Regions from separate parts of the Microbacterium sp. NPDC087591 genome, predicted to be linked through region 1. Evidence: predicted binding sites of a transcription regulator. Region 1 holds the regulator's gene; the other holds the start of a gene.
What was found. Region 1 encodes HrcA, which represses chaperone genes, less so after heat shock. Its sites were predicted from a motif close to TTNGCACTCGNNNNNNNCGAGTGCNAA; they were not measured.

Region 1 (8,112 bases):
GACATCGATGGCCGACTCGTTGTTGATCTCGATCATGAGAGTCCTCGTTTCGGCGCGCGATCGCGCGGTCCTGGTCGCTGGGCGCCGCGGCGCTCGGCTCGGCTGGCGAACTCGGCCGCCTGCTCGCGCTCGAACCGCTGCGCGGTGCGCTTCTCGTCGTACTCGCTGTAGGCGTCGACGATGCGTCCGACGAGCGAGTGGCGCACGACGTCGTCGCTCGTGAGCCGGGCGAAATGGATGTCGTCGATCCCGTCGAGCACACGCGTCACGAGGCGCAGTCCCGAGGAGCCCTGCGGCAGATCGACCTGCGTGACATCGCCGGTGACGACCATGCGCGTGCCGAAGCCCAACCGGGTCAGGAACATCTTCATCTGCTCCGGGGTGGTGTTCTGCGCTTCGTCGAGCACCACGAACGAATCGTTCAGCGTGCGACCGCGCATGTAGGCGAGCGGGGCGACCTCGATCGTGCCCGAGGCCATCAGCCGCGGCACGATCTCCGGATCCATCATCTCGTTCAGCGCGTCGTAGAGCGGGCGCAGGTACGGGTCGATCTTGTCGGTCAGCGTGCCGGGGAGGAAGCCCAGCCGCTCCCCTGCCTCGACGGCTGGCCGAGTCAGGATGATGCGGGTGACCTCCTTGCGCTGCAGCGCCTGCACGGCCTTGGCCATCGCGAGGTACGTCTTGCCGGTACCGGCCGGACCGATGCCGAACACGATCGTGTTCTCCTCGATCGCGTCGACGTACTCCTTCTGCCCCAGGGTCTTCGGACGGATCACCCGGCCCCTGGTCGACAGGATCGCCTCGCCGAGGACCTCGCTCGGTCGCGGTCCGCCGTCACGGCGCAGCAGCCGCGCCGAGTTCGTCACATCGCTGGGGGCCAGATCGTGCCCCGCTTTCGTCATCGCCAGCAGCTCGTCCACGAGCTTCTTCGCGTTCGCGACCTCCGTTGCGCCGCCGCTGAGCGTGATCTCGTTGCCGCGCACGAGCACCTGCACATCGCGATGCTCCTTCTCGAGCATCCGCAGCAGGCGGTCCTGCGGCCCGAGCAGCTGCACCATCGCGACGCCGTCGGCGTAGATCTTCTCGACAGCCTCGGGCTCACGCCCACCCAGGCTGCGCTCGGCCGGTTCGTGGTTCTCAGGCACCGACGCTCTTCTCGGTCAGGCCGCCACCCAGCACGTGGGCGTGGACATGGAAAACGGTCTGTCCGGCGTTCGCTCCGGTGTTGAAGACCAGGCGGAAGTCGCCGTCGGGAGTGTGCTGCGCTGCCAGTTCCTTCGCGAACGCGATGAGCTCGGCGAGCAGTCCGGCGTCTCCGGCGGCCAGCTCCGTGACGTCACGGTAGTCCGCGGTCTTCGGGATCACGAGCAGATGCACCGGCGCCTGGGGCGCGATGTCGCGCAACGCGAAGAGCCGATCGGTCTCGCCGATGATCTCGGCGGGGATCTCCCCGGTCAGGATGCGCGTGAAGATCGAGGGTTCCGTCATGGATTCAAGTCTACTGACCACTGCGCACCGGGCGCGTGGGGGCGCTCACCAGCGGCCGAGCGCCACCGAGAGCACGGCGATCGCCGCCGGTCCGGCGGTTGAGGTGCGCAGCACCGTGTCGCCGAGCAGCACGCGCTCAGCTCCTGCCTCGGTCAGTCGCGCCAGTTCGTCGGGGGCGATGCCGCCCTCCGGCCCGACGACGAGCACCAGATCGCGCCCGTCGGAGACGATTTCGGAGAGCCGCCCGGTCGCGGTCGGATCCAACAGCAGCACGCGCTGCGTCGCGGCCCGTGCAGCGAGCTCCGCGGTGGTGACGGGCGCGCCGACCTCGGGCACCCACGCACGATGCGCCTGCTTCGCGGCCTCTCGCACGATCGATGCCCAGCGCTCCCGCCCCTTGGCCGCCTTTGCACCCTCCCAGCGGGAGACGCTGCGACTCGCCTGCCAGGGCACGATCTCGTCGACGCCGAGTTCGCACGCCGCCTGCACCGCGAGTTCATCGCGGTCGCCCTTGGCGAGAGCCTGGACCAGCACGATGCGCGGGGTCGGCGCCGAATGCTCCGCGCGCTCCGAGATCCGCACATCCACCTGCGCCGGCGAGACCTGCTCGGCGACGCCGGAGAGCCAGACACCCCTGCCGTCGCCGATCGTGATCGCCTCGCCGACCCGCAGCCGACGCACGACCGCGGCATGCTTCGCCTCAGCTCCGGTCAGCGACACGAGGTCGCCGGTGACGGCATCCGATGCGGACTCGAGCAGGAAGTGCAGGGCCATGGGTCAGTGCTGTCCGCGGAATCGGTCGCGGAGCTTGGAGAACAGTCCCTGCTGGAACTGCGCGAGCTGCGGACCCGGGGCCTTCGCCTTCTTGGCGAAGTCCTCGATGAGTGCGCGCTGCGCCGAGTCGAGCTTGGTGGGTGTCACGACCTGCACGCCCACGCGGAGGTCGCCGCGCTGCGTGCCGCGGAGCGGTGTGATCCCGCGCCCTTTGATCGTGAGCACGTCTCCGGACTGCACGCCGGGACGGATCTCGAGGTCCACCTCGCCGTCGAGCCCCTGGATCGCGGTCTCGGTTCCGAGGATCGCATCGGTCATCGACACCTCGAGCGTCGCGAGCAGATCGTCGCCGTCACGGCTGAACGCGGCGTGCGGGTTCACCGTGACCTCGACGTACAGGTCGCCGTTGGGGCCCCCGGCCTTGCCCACCTCTCCGGAGCCGGGGAGCTGCAGACGCAGACCGGTCTCGACGCCGGCCGGGATGTCGAGAGACACGGTGCGGCGCGAGCGCACGCGGCCCTGGCCTCCGCAGGTTCCGCACGGGTACGGGATCGTGGTTCCGTAGCCCTCGCACGTGCCGCAGGGCTGCGAGGTGACGACATTGCCGAGCAGACTGCGCACCTGGCGCTGCACGTGACCGGAGCCGCCGCAGATGTCGCAGGTGACGGGCGAAGTGCCTTCCTGGCAGCAGGACCCCTGACAGGTCTCGCAGAGCACCGCCGTGTCGACCTCGATGTCACGATGCGCGCCGAACACGACATCGCCGAGGTCGAGGGTCACGCGCACCAGGGCGTCCTGGCCGCGTTCCCGACGCGAGCGCGGCCGCCCGCCGCGGCCACCGCCCTGCGCAGCGCCGAAGAACGTCTCGAAGATGTCGCCGAAGCCGCCGAACCCTCCGAAGTTCCCGGCCGCGCCGTCTCCGCCGCCCATGTCGTAGCGACGGCGCGACTCGTCGTCGCTGAGCACGTCGTACGCGTGGGTGACGAGCTTGAACTGCTCTGCGGCATCCTCGCCCGGATTCACATCCGGGTGCAGCTGCCGTGCGAGGCGCCGGTACGCCTTCTTGATCTCATCGATGGAAGCGTCCCGGGACACCCCGAGAACCTCATAGTGGTCCGCCACAATCGCCTTTCTGCGCGTGTCTGTCGTGTGGGAGCCGCGTGTCAGCGGCTCGCCTCGTCTTCATCGAGCATCCGCGTCAGGTAACGGGCGACCGCCCGTGCTGCCGCGAGGTTGCTCGGATAATCCATGCGTGTCGGTCCCATGACACCGACACGAGCCATCCCACTGGGGGCGGCGTAGTTGCTCGCGACGATCGATGCCTCGCCGAGGCCGAACGGCGCATTCTCCGTACCGATGCTGGCCGCGAGGCCGTGCTCGTCGGTCACCATCTCGCTCATCAGCCGCAGCAGGGTCACCTGCTCCTCGATGGCCTCGAGGAGCGGATGGATGCTGCCGCGGAAGTCCTGTTCGCGGCGGGCGAGCGTGGCCGCCCCCGCCATGACGAGCTTCTCCTGACGGAACTCACCCAGCTCGTCGATCACGATCGCCGCGAGCGTGCGCAATGCCGCGTCGTTGGGCGTGTCGACCGTGGCGAGAAGACTCTGCAGGCGATCAGCCGCATCACTGACGGCACGACCGGTGATCAACGCGGAGAGCCGCGCGCGCAGCAGGGCCAGCTCCGCCTCGTCGAGCTCGACCGGGAGTGGGGCCATGCGCTGCGATACACCGCCGGCATCGGTCACGAGCACGATCAGGAGTCTGTTGGGAGCCAGCGCCACGAGTTCGAGGTGCGTGAGGTGCGCGCGAGCGAACGACGGGTACTGAGCGAGAGCCACCTGGCCGGTGAGCTGGGTCAGCACGCGCACGGTGCGCACCATGAGGTCGTCGAGGTCCGCCGGCTCTGCCAGGAAGGACTCGATCGCCGAGCGCTGCGCCGCAGACATCGGCCGCAACTGGGCGAGGTGATTGACGAAGACGCGGTAGCCCTTGTCGGTCGGCACCCGGCCGGACGACGTGTGCGGAGCGGTGATCAGCTCCTCGTCCTCGAGCAGGGCCATGTCATTGCGGATCGTTGCCGCAGACACGCCGAAAGAGTGCCGGTCGACGATCGAGCGGCTGCCGACGGGTTCGTGGGTCTCGACGTAGTCCTGCACTATCGCGCGGAGAACCTGGAGTCCTCGCTCGGTGACCATCGACTTCTCCTTCCGCTGGCACTCGGATACTCAGAGTGCCAATTCTACCGGTGCGCAGAGCTTTCCGCCCGTCTCACCCGTCGAGTCGTGCGTGTGCCGCTCTCTCGAGGCGGTTCGCGACCCGCGAGGCGCGGACCGAGCGCCCCCTCTCATCCATCGCATCACGGGTGACCTACGATGACGAGCATGACGTCCGATCCCCAGATCACCCTCCGCGCCGGCACCGTCCAGGGAACCACGACAGACGGCATCCACCGCTTCCTCGGCATCCCCTACGCGGCGCCGCCCTTCGGCGAGAACCGCTTCCGCGCGCCGCAGCCGGTGACTCCCTGGGAGGGCGTGCGCGCGGCCACCGAGTTCGGTCCCACCGCGCCGCAGCTCCCCTACCCCGGAGCGATCGGCGAGCTGCTCGGCTCGGTGCACATCCCCGGCGAGGACATCCTCACGGCCAACGTCTGGGCGCCGGTGGATGCGGCCGGCGCGCCGGTCGTGCTCTGGATCCACGGCGGTGCTCTGGAGCGCGGCACGGCGGCACTCTCGCTCTACGACGGCGCCGTGTTCGCGCGGGCGGGCGTCGTCTTCGTCTCGATCAACTACCGCCTCGGCGCCGAGGGGTTCTCGGTGCTCGATGACGCCCCGCGCAACCTCGGCCTCCGCGACGTCGCCGCTGCACTCGAATGGGTGCATGCCGAGATCGCGGCATTCGGCGGGGACCCGGCCCGCATCACCGCGATGGGGGAATCGGCCGGTGGCGCGCTCGTGGCCGCCCTCCTCGCTCGCGACGAGTCACGCGCACTGATCGCGGGGGCCATCATCGAGTCGGGTCCGCTCGAGGCGCAGACCCCCGCCAATGCCGGTCGCGTCACCACCCAGATGGCGAAGCGACTCGGGGTCCGCGCCGATCGCGCCTCGTTCGCCGCCGTCCCACCGGAGCAGCTCCTCGAGGCCCGCCGGCAGCAGTCGGCCGGCTCCTCTCCCCTCGGCGGCGCGCCAGGATTCCAGGTCGCGATCGACCCCGAGAGCCTCCCGCAGTCGCCGCACGAGATGCTCGGCGAAATCGACGCTCCGCTGCTGATCGGCACCAACACCGACGAGTACCGGCTGTGGTTCCCTCCGGAGGCGCTCGCCGGCATCAGCGAGACGAAGCTCTTCCTCGCGTCTCTGGCCCTGCGCATCCCCCGTCGCGCGGTGAAGGCGTACCGCGACGAATGGCCAGGTGCGTCCACGGGCGAGATCTTCGGACAGCTGGCGACCGACATGATGCTGCGCCGCGGGCTCACCCGTGTCGCACAGGCGAAGCCGTCGTCGACCTTCGTGTACGAATTCGCCTGGTCGAGCCCGGTGCGCGATCTGCGGGCCGCGCATGCCCTCGAGCTCGGCTTCGTGTTCGACAGGCTCGACGACGAAGAGGCGCACCGGCTCGCGGGGCCGGATGCGCCGCGACGTCTCGCCGTGGAGATGAACGCCGCCTGGGTCGCGTTCATCACGACCGGCGACCCCGGCTGGCCGTCATATGGATCGGATCGAACCACGCGGCTGTTCGACACCGCGAGCACGACGATCCCGCAGCGCCGCACGACCGGGCTCGACCAGCTGCCGCGCTGAGCGTCAGTCGGTCAGCTCCCGCACCACCGCGTCCGCGAGCAGCCGTCCGCGCAGAGTGAGAGTCAGACGCCCGCGCAGCGCCGACGCGGCGTCGACCATCCCGTCGGCGATGAGTCCCGCCACGCGCGTGCGGTTGCCCTCCGGGAGCTCTGCGATCGCGATGCCCTCGGCGAGGCGGCTGAGCAGCAGCACGCGCTCCAGCATCCGGGCCTCGGCGTCCGGACGCTCGGTACCGGCCGCCGGGGACTCGGCGGCGGCGAGGCGCTGCGCGTAGGCGGCGGGATGCTTCACGTTCCACCAGCGCAGGCCGGCGACGTGACTGTGCGCGCCGGGACCGAATCCCCACCAGTCGCTCCCGCGCCAGTATGCGAGGTTGTGGCGTGATCGCTGCTCGGGTCTCCGCGCCCAGTTGCTGACCTCGTACCAGTCGAATCCGGCCCCACCGAGTCGCGCGTCCGCGAGCTCGTACATGTCGGCCTGCACATCGTCGTCCGGCGTGGGGACCTCACCGCGCCGGATCTGACGAGCGAGCTTCGTGCCGTCCTCGATGATCAGCGCATACGCCGAGATGTGATCGGACTCGAGCGCGAGAGCGGCATCGAGCGACGCCTCCCAATCGGCGAGCGACTCACCCGGCGCACCGTAGATCAGATCGACGCTCACGGCGAGACCGGCATCCTTCGCCGCGGTGACGGCGGTGCGCACGTTCTCCGGGCGATGCGTGCGGTCGAGGGCGGCGAGCACGTGCGGGACCGCCGACTGCATGCCGATGGAGAGACGCGTGACTCCGGCGTCGGCCAGCGTGCGTGCGACCTGAGGCGTGACCGTGTCGGGGTTCGCCTCGACCGTCACCTCCGCCCCCTCGGCCAGACCGAAGGCCGAGACGGCGGTGTCGAGCATCCGCGCCAGGTCTCCGGCGGGGAGGAGCGTGGGCGTCCCTCCGCCGAAGAAGACCGTGTCCATCGGGCGCAAGGCACCGGCGTCGCCGAGCACCCGCTGCGCGAGGGCGATCTCGGCGGTGAGGGTGCTCGCGTAGTCCTCCTGTTTGGCTCCGCGGAGCTCGCTCGAGGTGTACGTGTTGAAATCGCAGTACCCGCAGCGCACACGGCAGAACGGGATGTGCAGATACGCCGAGAACGGCACGCTCGTGTCGATCGGCAGATCGTCGGGCAGATGACCGTCTGCCGGTGCCGGATCCCCCAGAGGAAGAGGTCCCGCCATCAGAGCGGGGTCGCGTAGAGCGGGGAGATCGCCCGGAGGTAACGGGCGAAGAGTTCCCGACGGCGGCGCTTCACGAGGGCGGGAACCGTGCGGTACAGCAACGAGTTCGGCGAGTCGAATGCGCGCACCGTGAACCAGACCTCGTCGTTGTCCTCACGCCAGACGAGGTCGAAGGACTCCTCGCCGCTGACGACCGAACCGCCGACGGTACCCAGCACGAAGCCGATCCGGCGGGTCTCCTCGGTCACCGAGATGACCCGGAGCTCGGCGTCCGCGCGCATTCCTCCGACGCGCCCCCGCAGGTGCAGGGTCATGCCGGGGCCGACGAACGGCATGCCCTCGGCGTCGTAGCGCGGCTCGACATCGCGCTTGCTCGGCGCGATCGGATTGCCCTCCGCGTCGAAGCTCACTCCGGCGTAGGCGGGACCGGGTGCAGGGCGCACATCTTCGACACCGAGACCGGCCGCGCGCTGCGCGGTCCAGGAGAGCAGTGCCTCGCCGGCGCTCTGGAAGCGCTCGACCCCGCTGCCGATCCGCCAGGAATCCTCCGCCGGGATGCTGCGCTCCGGCGGGTACTGCATCAGATCGGGCGCGTGGGTCGCACCCACGGCCGCATAATCCACCGTGTCGTCTCGGAAAGTCCCGCGCCGCATGAGTTCCAGCCTACTGGGGGTTACCTGAGCGAACACCCCCACGCGCCGCCGCGCGACATATCGCCACCACCCTGAGCCCCTGAACAGACCACCAGGACTCAGCGCGAGGCCGCGGCGATCTCGGACTCGACGATGCGGATGTACGCCCGCGACACCGAGAGCTGCAGCACGCGGAG
Region 2 (7,260 bases), on a different contig from region 1:
GCCGGATACGATGCGCGCAGCATCAGCGTCGTCGGCTACGACGGTGAGACCCCGATCTGGACGGCCGCGCGCCCCGAGGAATCGGCACAGTGCCTGATCTACGGTGCGTCCGAGGTGTTCGGGGACGTGCATTGCGCGGACCCAGCCTCGGGCGATGGGCTCTGGGTCGAGCATGTCGATCCGGCGACGGCGCAGACGACGCGCGTCGAGTGGCAGCTCACCTCGAATTACGGTGCCAACCTCGTGATCACACGGGAGAGCGGGCTCGATCGTGGCGCCGCCGGAGAGTGAGCGGACGGAGCTGCGCGAACTGCAGCGGAAAGCCTATGGTCGCGACGGCGGGCTGACGGATGCGGAGGCGCGTCGGCTGCGGGAACTGGAGCGGGCGGCTGCTGCGCCCCCGGCGCCTCAGGCCACGGCGATGGACGCCGACGGGGCTCCTGCCTCCGAACAAATGCTCGCGGACGACGAGGCAGTGGCGTTCCTGGTCGGCGCCTCCGACCAGGGGATCCTCGCGGAGTCTGCGGCTGCGGCGGTGGACGGCATTCCGGCGGCAGCCGATCACAGCACTGCCGGGCCCCACGGCGGCGCTTCCGGCATCCGCGCGCTCCTGCGGGCACAGTGGCACGTCGTCACCGTCGCCGCTGTCGTGCTGCTCGCGATCGGCGTCGGTGCGGGGTGGGCGCTGTTCGGAACCCGGAGCGACGACATCCCCCTGACCGGCGAGCAGCAGCAGCGCAAGGGGGAGCTCTACGAGAAGGGTGGGTACGACGAAGGCTCGGTGCGTGCCATCGGTCAGGACGATGACGCACTGGTCTGGTATGGCACCCGCAACGACGGCGAGAACGTGTGCCTCGTGCTCGACGTCGGCGCGGAGACCGGCCAGTCCTGTCAGCGCAGTGACGACCTGAGCACGGGTGTCTTCGGGCTATCGGCCGTGGCGACGATCCCAGGCGAGGGAGAGTCGTCGTCGACCACCGTCATGGCGTACCTGATGTACTCCACCTCGGGCGTCCCGCTCGTGAGCATCCAGCGCTGGGACGACTCCGGTCTCTTCCTCGCGCAGTTCGCGGGCGAGGAGCGGGAGCGCGCAGAGGAGCTGGTCGACGGAGAGCAGGCTATGAACCTCGCCATCGTCGGGTACTTCCGCGACGCGCCGGTCTGGCTCATCGACCGCTGGAGTGGCGGCGGCTCGGAGACCTGCCTCATCGTCGACGGCGCGGCGGGTCAATCGACCTGCCGCCCGAGCGAGGATGCCCTCTCCGACGGCATCGCCGTGTACGTGTCGGATGACGAGGTCGTGCCCGGTCAGGAGATCGACGCCTCCACGATCTGGAGTCTGGAGGTCGACTACACGCCGAACCAGACGCCGTACCTCACGATCATCCGCGATCCGGAATCGATCTCGGTGTCCACGGACGGTGAGATGTGGTTCGACGGCTCGCAGCTCGGTGGCGGCGACGACGGCGACTCGATCGACGTCGTCCCGCCGTCCACCGACGCGAAAGGTTGAGCAGCCGCCCTATGCGGCCGGTGGCACCCGGTCGGCGAGGATGGCGCGGCGCTGGTCGCCGATCCTGGTGAGGATCAGCGTGGCGCTGCGATCCCCGCGCAGAGTGAGCTTCCTGCGGAACGCGGCGGGGTCGATGTCCACGCCGCGCTTCTTGATCTCCAGAGTGCCGATGCGCTCGGCTTTCAGCACTGCACTGATCGCCTTCGGGTTCGCCGCCATGGTCTCGCGCACCCGGAAGGTCTGCACGAACGGACTGGTGACCGCGGTGTCCGACGTGAGATAGGCGATCCGCGGGTCGAGCATTCCGGCGTCCAGGCTCCGCGCCACGTCGCCGATCAGCCGGGCGCGGATCACGGCGCCGTCCGGCTCATGGAGGAAGGCGCCGAGTGCGCGCGCCGGAGCGTCCTCCGCGTCCGCGTCGGCGGTGAGCTCATGGGACTGGTCACCGCGCATGACCAACGCCGCACGTCGGACGCCGGGGCGTGCCAGTGCTCCGGTCCAGACCACGAGCTCCACGACGCTGCCGTCGGCGCTCACCCATTGTGCTTCTGCGTCGTCGGGGAGAGCATCGCGGTCGTGCGCGGGGCCCAGCTTGATCCCTGTCGGCAGGCGGCTGGCCAGGTCGAACGCCCAGTCCAGCGAGGGGGAGTAGTCGTCGGCCGAGACACGGCGCGTCTCGCTGTGCCCCGAGGTGCGGCGTGCCGGGTCCATCCATACCGCGCCGCTGCGCGACAGGTCGGCGTCTTCGGCGGTGCTGTGCCTCACGACGGCTCCGGAGTCCTCGCCGTCGTGAGGACCGAAGGGGGCGAGGTTGTAGGCGGCGATCGCGGCGGTGACCTCGTCCGCGTCGACGGCGAGCACGTCGAGGCCCGCGCCCGTGAACGCGAGCGCGTCGCCGCCGATGCCGCAGCCGAGGTCGGCGACGCTCGTGATCCCTGCGCGGCGGATGCGCTGCGCGTGACGCACCGCGACGGGCAGGCGGGTGGCCTGCTCGAGCCCTGCGCGGGTGAACAGCATCCGCGCCGCGAACGCGCCGAACTTCGTGGTCGCCTTCGCACGCAGATGTGCCTGACCGACGACAGCCGACACCAGGTCGGGGGAGTGGCCGGCGGCGCGCAGCCGAGACACGGCGCGGGCGACCTCGGCGGTGGAGTCGATGGGGCCGAGCGCATCGAGCAGCTCCAGACCATCGGGGGTCAGCAGGGCCTGCAGTTCGGACATCTCCACCTGCCCAGCCTAGGGTGCAGGCAGCACGGCGCAGGTGCTCCGCATGACACCGATTGGCACTCGCATTGCATGAGTGCCAGCGGAGCGCATAGACTGGATTAGCACTCTCGGGTTGAGAGTGCGAACAAGTCTTTCGTGTCAGCGTCAAGAAAGAAGAGGTAGACCGTGTCGGTTTCCATCAAGCCGCTCGAGGACCGCATCGTCATCAAGCAGGTCGAGGCCGAGCAGACCACCGCGAGTGGCCTGGTCATCCCCGACACCGCCAAGGAGAAGCCCCAGGAGGGCGAGGTCGTGGCGGTCGGCCCCGGTCGCATCGATGACAACGGCAACCGTGTTCCGCTCGACGTCGCCGTGGGCGACCGCGTGCTCTACAGCAAGTACGGCGGCACCGAGGTGAAGTTCGGCGCAGACGAGTTCCTCGTCCTGTCGGCTCGCGACGTCCTCGCCGTCGTCGTCCGCTGAACCAGCGTTCCTCGAAGGGGCTCGGGTGCTACGGCACCCGGGCCCCTTCTGCGTGTCCGGACGGTGCCGGACAGCGCGCGCTCGGTCAGGCGCCATCCGTTTCCTGCCAAACTCTCGGCGCCCGTCGCCCTGCGCCGCTGAGGGGATCCTGGCGGGCATAGGGTTGTGCGGTGACTCCCGATACGACCAACCGTGCGACGCAGACGGCCGGGGTCGGATTCGCCGGAGCCGCCTACCTCCTCTGGGGCGTGCTTCCGCTCTACTTCGTCCTCCTCAAGCCCACAGGGCCGTGGGAGGTCGTGGCATGGCGGGTACTCCTCTCGTTCGTGTTCTGCCTCCTGCTGCTCACTGTGATGCGCGGGTGGGGTGCGTTCCGTGCCATCATCCGCCAGCCGAAGCTCCTGGGCTGGACCGCGCTGGCAGGACTCCTGATCTACGTCAACTGGCAGGTGTTCCTCATCGGCACGCTGACCGGCAACGTCGTCGAGACCAGCCTGGGCTACTTCATCAACCCGATCACCACGGTGCTGCTCGGAGTGTTCGTGCTGAAGGAGCGCATCCGCCGCCTCCAGTGGGCCGCCATCGGGATCGCCGCCGTCGCCGTCGCGGTGATCATGATCGCCCACGGATCCTTCCCGTGGATCGCCCTCTCGCTCACGGCATCGTTCGGCATCTACGGTCTCATCAAGAAGAAGATCGGCCCCGCGGTCGATGCGGTCAGCGGGCTCACCCTCGAGTCGTTCTGGCTGATCCCGATCGCGATCGTGCAGCTGATCATCGTGGCCCAGACTCCCGAAGGCCTGACGATGGGCACGCAGGGCGGATGGCATGCGATCCTGCTCGCGCTGGCGGGTGTGGCCACGGCGGTGCCGCTGCTGCTCTTCGCCGCTGGCACACGGCGCGTGAACCTCACCGTGATCGGGATGATCCAGTTCATCACCCCGGTGATGCAGTTCATCATCGGGGTCGCCGTGCTGCACGAGCCGATGCCGGCGGAGCGCTGGGCGGGGTTCATCATCGTGTGGATCGCCATCACGGTCTTCGTCGTCGACCTGCTGCTCGCCGCCCGTCGCGGTCGCCGGATCGCGCAGGCAGCACCCGTCTGATCCCGGGTCGCAGCGGGAGGGGAACGCGGTGCCGGATCGTTAACGCACCGAGATACTTGCGACCCCTGTGCGCGCGTCCCACAGCCTAGGGTTAGAGCACCCGACCGTGGTCTCGATCCACGTTCAGTTACGCAAGGGAGCACCAATGAACGCATTGAAGGGTTCGCGTACCGCGAAGGTCTTCGCAGGAATCGCGCTGCTCAGCGCGTCCGCCGTTGTCGTCGCTGGCTGTAGCAGCACACCATCCGACGGAGGCACGGATAGCGGGAAGCCGGCCGCCGACCTCACTCTCAAGCTCGGCTCGCTGCTGCCCCAGACGGGGTCGCTGGCATTCCTCGGACCGCCCATGGAGTCCGGCGTCGGCCTGGCCGTGCAGGAGGTCAACGAGGCGAAGGCCGGCGTCACGATCGAACTGACCGCCGAAGACGAAGGCGACACCGACACCAAGGCCTACGAGACGTCGATCACCAAGCTGCAGGGCGCCGGTGTCTCCGCGATCGTCGGCGCTGCCGCATCCGGTGTCTCCAAGCTGATCCTCGACGGCAACGTGAGCGCGGGGATCCTCCAGATCTCGGCCTCGAACACGTCGCCGGACTTCACCACGTGGGACGATGACGGACTGTACTTCCGCACCGCCCCCAGCGACCTGCTGCAGGGTGAGGTGCTCGGCAACCTGATCGCCGAGGACGGCGCCAAGACGCTCGGCATCATCTACCAGAACGACGCCTACGGCACCGGCCTGTTCGACGCCATCAAGACGACGTTCGAAGGCACCGGCGGCGAGGTCGTCGCGGATGCATCGTTCAACGTCGGAGACGCGCAGTTCGACGCACAGGTCGAGACCATCAAGGCGCAGAACCCCGACGCGGTCGCGATCGTCTCGTTCGACCAGTTCAAGACCATCGCGCCGCTGCTGGTGAACGCCGGCATCTCGGCCGACAAGTTCTACATGGTCGACGGAAACCTGTCCGACTACGGCGACGAGATCCCGGTCTCGCTCGAGGGCGCACAGGGCACCAAGGCGGGCCCCGTGCTCGAGGACGACTTCACCGACCGCCTCCAGGCGTACTGGACGGGTGAGGGCAACGCCGAGGTCAAGGACTTCACGTACGCGGCTGAGGCATACGACGCCGTCGTGCTGGTCGCCCTGGCATCTCTCGCTGCCGGCTCGACCGAGGGCGCCGACATCGCGGCCAAGATGCAGGAGATCTCGGGTGGTTCCGGAGACGGTGAGAAGTGCACCAGCTTCGCCGACTGCGCCAAGATCATCAACGATGGCGGCACGGCCGATTACGACGGCTACTCCGGCGAGGTCACCTTCGACGAGAACGGCGACCCGCAGGGTGCCACGATCGGCATCTACAAGTACGGCGCGGACAACATGATCTCCCGCACCAACTGATCACACGATCCGATCGTCTGATCCGATCACAAGCGAAGGCCCCGGATGCAACATCCGGGGCCTTCGTCGTGTGCGGGCCCTTCGACGGGCCAGGGGCCCCAGGGCGGGTCGGGGCTGAGAGCCGTGGGTGCTCCACCCTGATGGGGCGCTGAGCCTGTCGAAGCGCCCGGACACGGCAGAGGGGCGGACGCCGCAGCATCCGCCCCTCTGCGAGAATCGCTCAGGCGGCGTCCGTGCCCAACGTGCCGAGGTACAGACCGATGACCTTGGGATCGTTCAGCAGATCGCGTCCGGTGCCCTCGTAGGCGTCCTTGCCCTGATCGAGCACATAACCGCGGTCGCAGATCTGAAGGCAACGTCGCGCGTTCTGTTCGACCATGATGGTCGTCACCCCGGCCTTGTTGATGTCGGAGACGCGGATGAAGGCGTCATCCTGCCGCACGGGGGAGAGGCCGGCCGATGGCTCGTCCAGGAGCAGCACGGACGGATCCATCATGAGCGCGCGAGACATGGCCACCATCTGCCGCTCGCCACCGGACAACGAGCCCGCGCGCTGCTTCAGACGCTTACCGAGTTCGGCGAAGATCCCCGTCACGAACTCCAGGCGCTCCGTGTAGATCTTGGGGTTCTGGTAGAGCCCCATCTGCAGGTTCTCCTCGATGGAGAGCGACGGGAAGACGTTGTTCGTCTGAGGGACGAAGGCGACACCGCGCTTCACGAGCTTGTCGGCCTTCAGCCCGACGATGCTCTCGCCGTTCACGGTGATATCGCCGCTGCGCACGTTCACGAGCCCGAAGATCGACTTGAGCAGCGTCGACTTGCCCGCGCCGTTCGGTCCGATGATGCCGATCAGCTCGCCCTGGCGGGCGACCAGGTTCGCGCCGTTGAGGATGTTGACGCCGGGGAGGTACCCGGCGTGGACGTCTTTCAGCTCGACGACGATGTCGTCGGCTGCGGGGGCCGGTGTGTCCGCACTCATGCGTTGCCCTTCTCGTCGGGGCCGACGGCGCTCGTCGCTTCGAGCTCCGCCTCGGCCTCTGCTTCGATCTTCTCGCGGAGTCGGCGGGCGTCGTCGTTCTCGATCACGGGGATGCGACCGGTCACGGCGCCGAGGTCGACGTCCTGGTGGGCGCCGAGATAGGCGTCGATGACCGCGGGGTCCTCCATGACCTCGTCGGGCGGTCCCTCCGCGACGACGCGGCCCTCCGCCATCACCACGACCCAGTCCGCGATGTGGCGGACCATGTGCATGTCGTGCTCGACGAACAGCACCGTCATTCCCAGGCCCTTGAGGTCCAGGATGTGGTCGAGCAGCGACTGGGTGAGCGCCGGGTTGACGCCGGCCATCGGCTCGTCGAGCATCACCAGGGTCGGATCGCTCATGAGCGCCCTCGCCATCTCGAGCAGCTTGCGCTGACCGCCGGACAGCGAGGCGGCGAAGTCCTTCTCCTTGGCGTCGAGCTTGAAGCGGGCGAGCAGCTCGCGCGCCTTCCCCTCGATGTCGGTGTCCTGCGTGCGCCACAGGAAGGGGAACAGGCTCGACCAGAACT

Region 2: a site for HrcA is predicted at 2,794-2,820, ahead of groES (co-chaperone GroES). Genes of this name have one in related genera too.

The regions. Positions count from the first base shown of each region.
Region 1 covers NZ_JBIUWU010000002.1:548,646-556,757, forward strand. The annotation lists gene ybeY (rRNA maturation RNase YbeY) at 1-36, opposite strand, end outside; gene ACIOVG_RS13260 (PhoH family protein) at 33-1,058, opposite strand; gene ACIOVG_RS13265 (HIT domain-containing protein) at 1,138-1,488, opposite strand; gene ACIOVG_RS13270 (16S rRNA (uracil(1498)-N(3))-methyltransferase) at 1,534-2,262, opposite strand; gene dnaJ (molecular chaperone DnaJ) at 2,266-3,384, opposite strand; gene hrcA (heat-inducible transcriptional repressor HrcA) at 3,426-4,457, opposite strand; gene ACIOVG_RS13285 (carboxylesterase/lipase family protein) at 4,644-6,062, shown strand; gene hemW (radical SAM family heme chaperone HemW) at 6,066-7,283, opposite strand; gene ACIOVG_RS13295 (DUF1990 family protein) at 7,283-7,936, opposite strand; gene ACIOVG_RS13300 (DUF1990 family protein) at 8,035-8,112, opposite strand, start outside.
Region 2 covers NZ_JBIUWU010000001.1:636,357-643,616, reverse strand. The annotation lists gene ACIOVG_RS02950 (hypothetical protein) at 1-291, shown strand, start outside; gene ACIOVG_RS02945 (hypothetical protein) at 272-1,513, shown strand; gene ACIOVG_RS02940 (SAM-dependent methyltransferase) at 1,523-2,740, opposite strand; gene groES (co-chaperone GroES) at 2,906-3,202, shown strand; gene rarD (EamA family transporter RarD) at 3,373-4,308, shown strand; gene ACIOVG_RS02925 (ABC transporter substrate-binding protein) at 4,454-5,710, shown strand; gene ACIOVG_RS02920 (ABC transporter ATP-binding protein) at 5,931-6,689, opposite strand; gene ACIOVG_RS02915 (ABC transporter ATP-binding protein) at 6,686-7,260, opposite strand, start outside.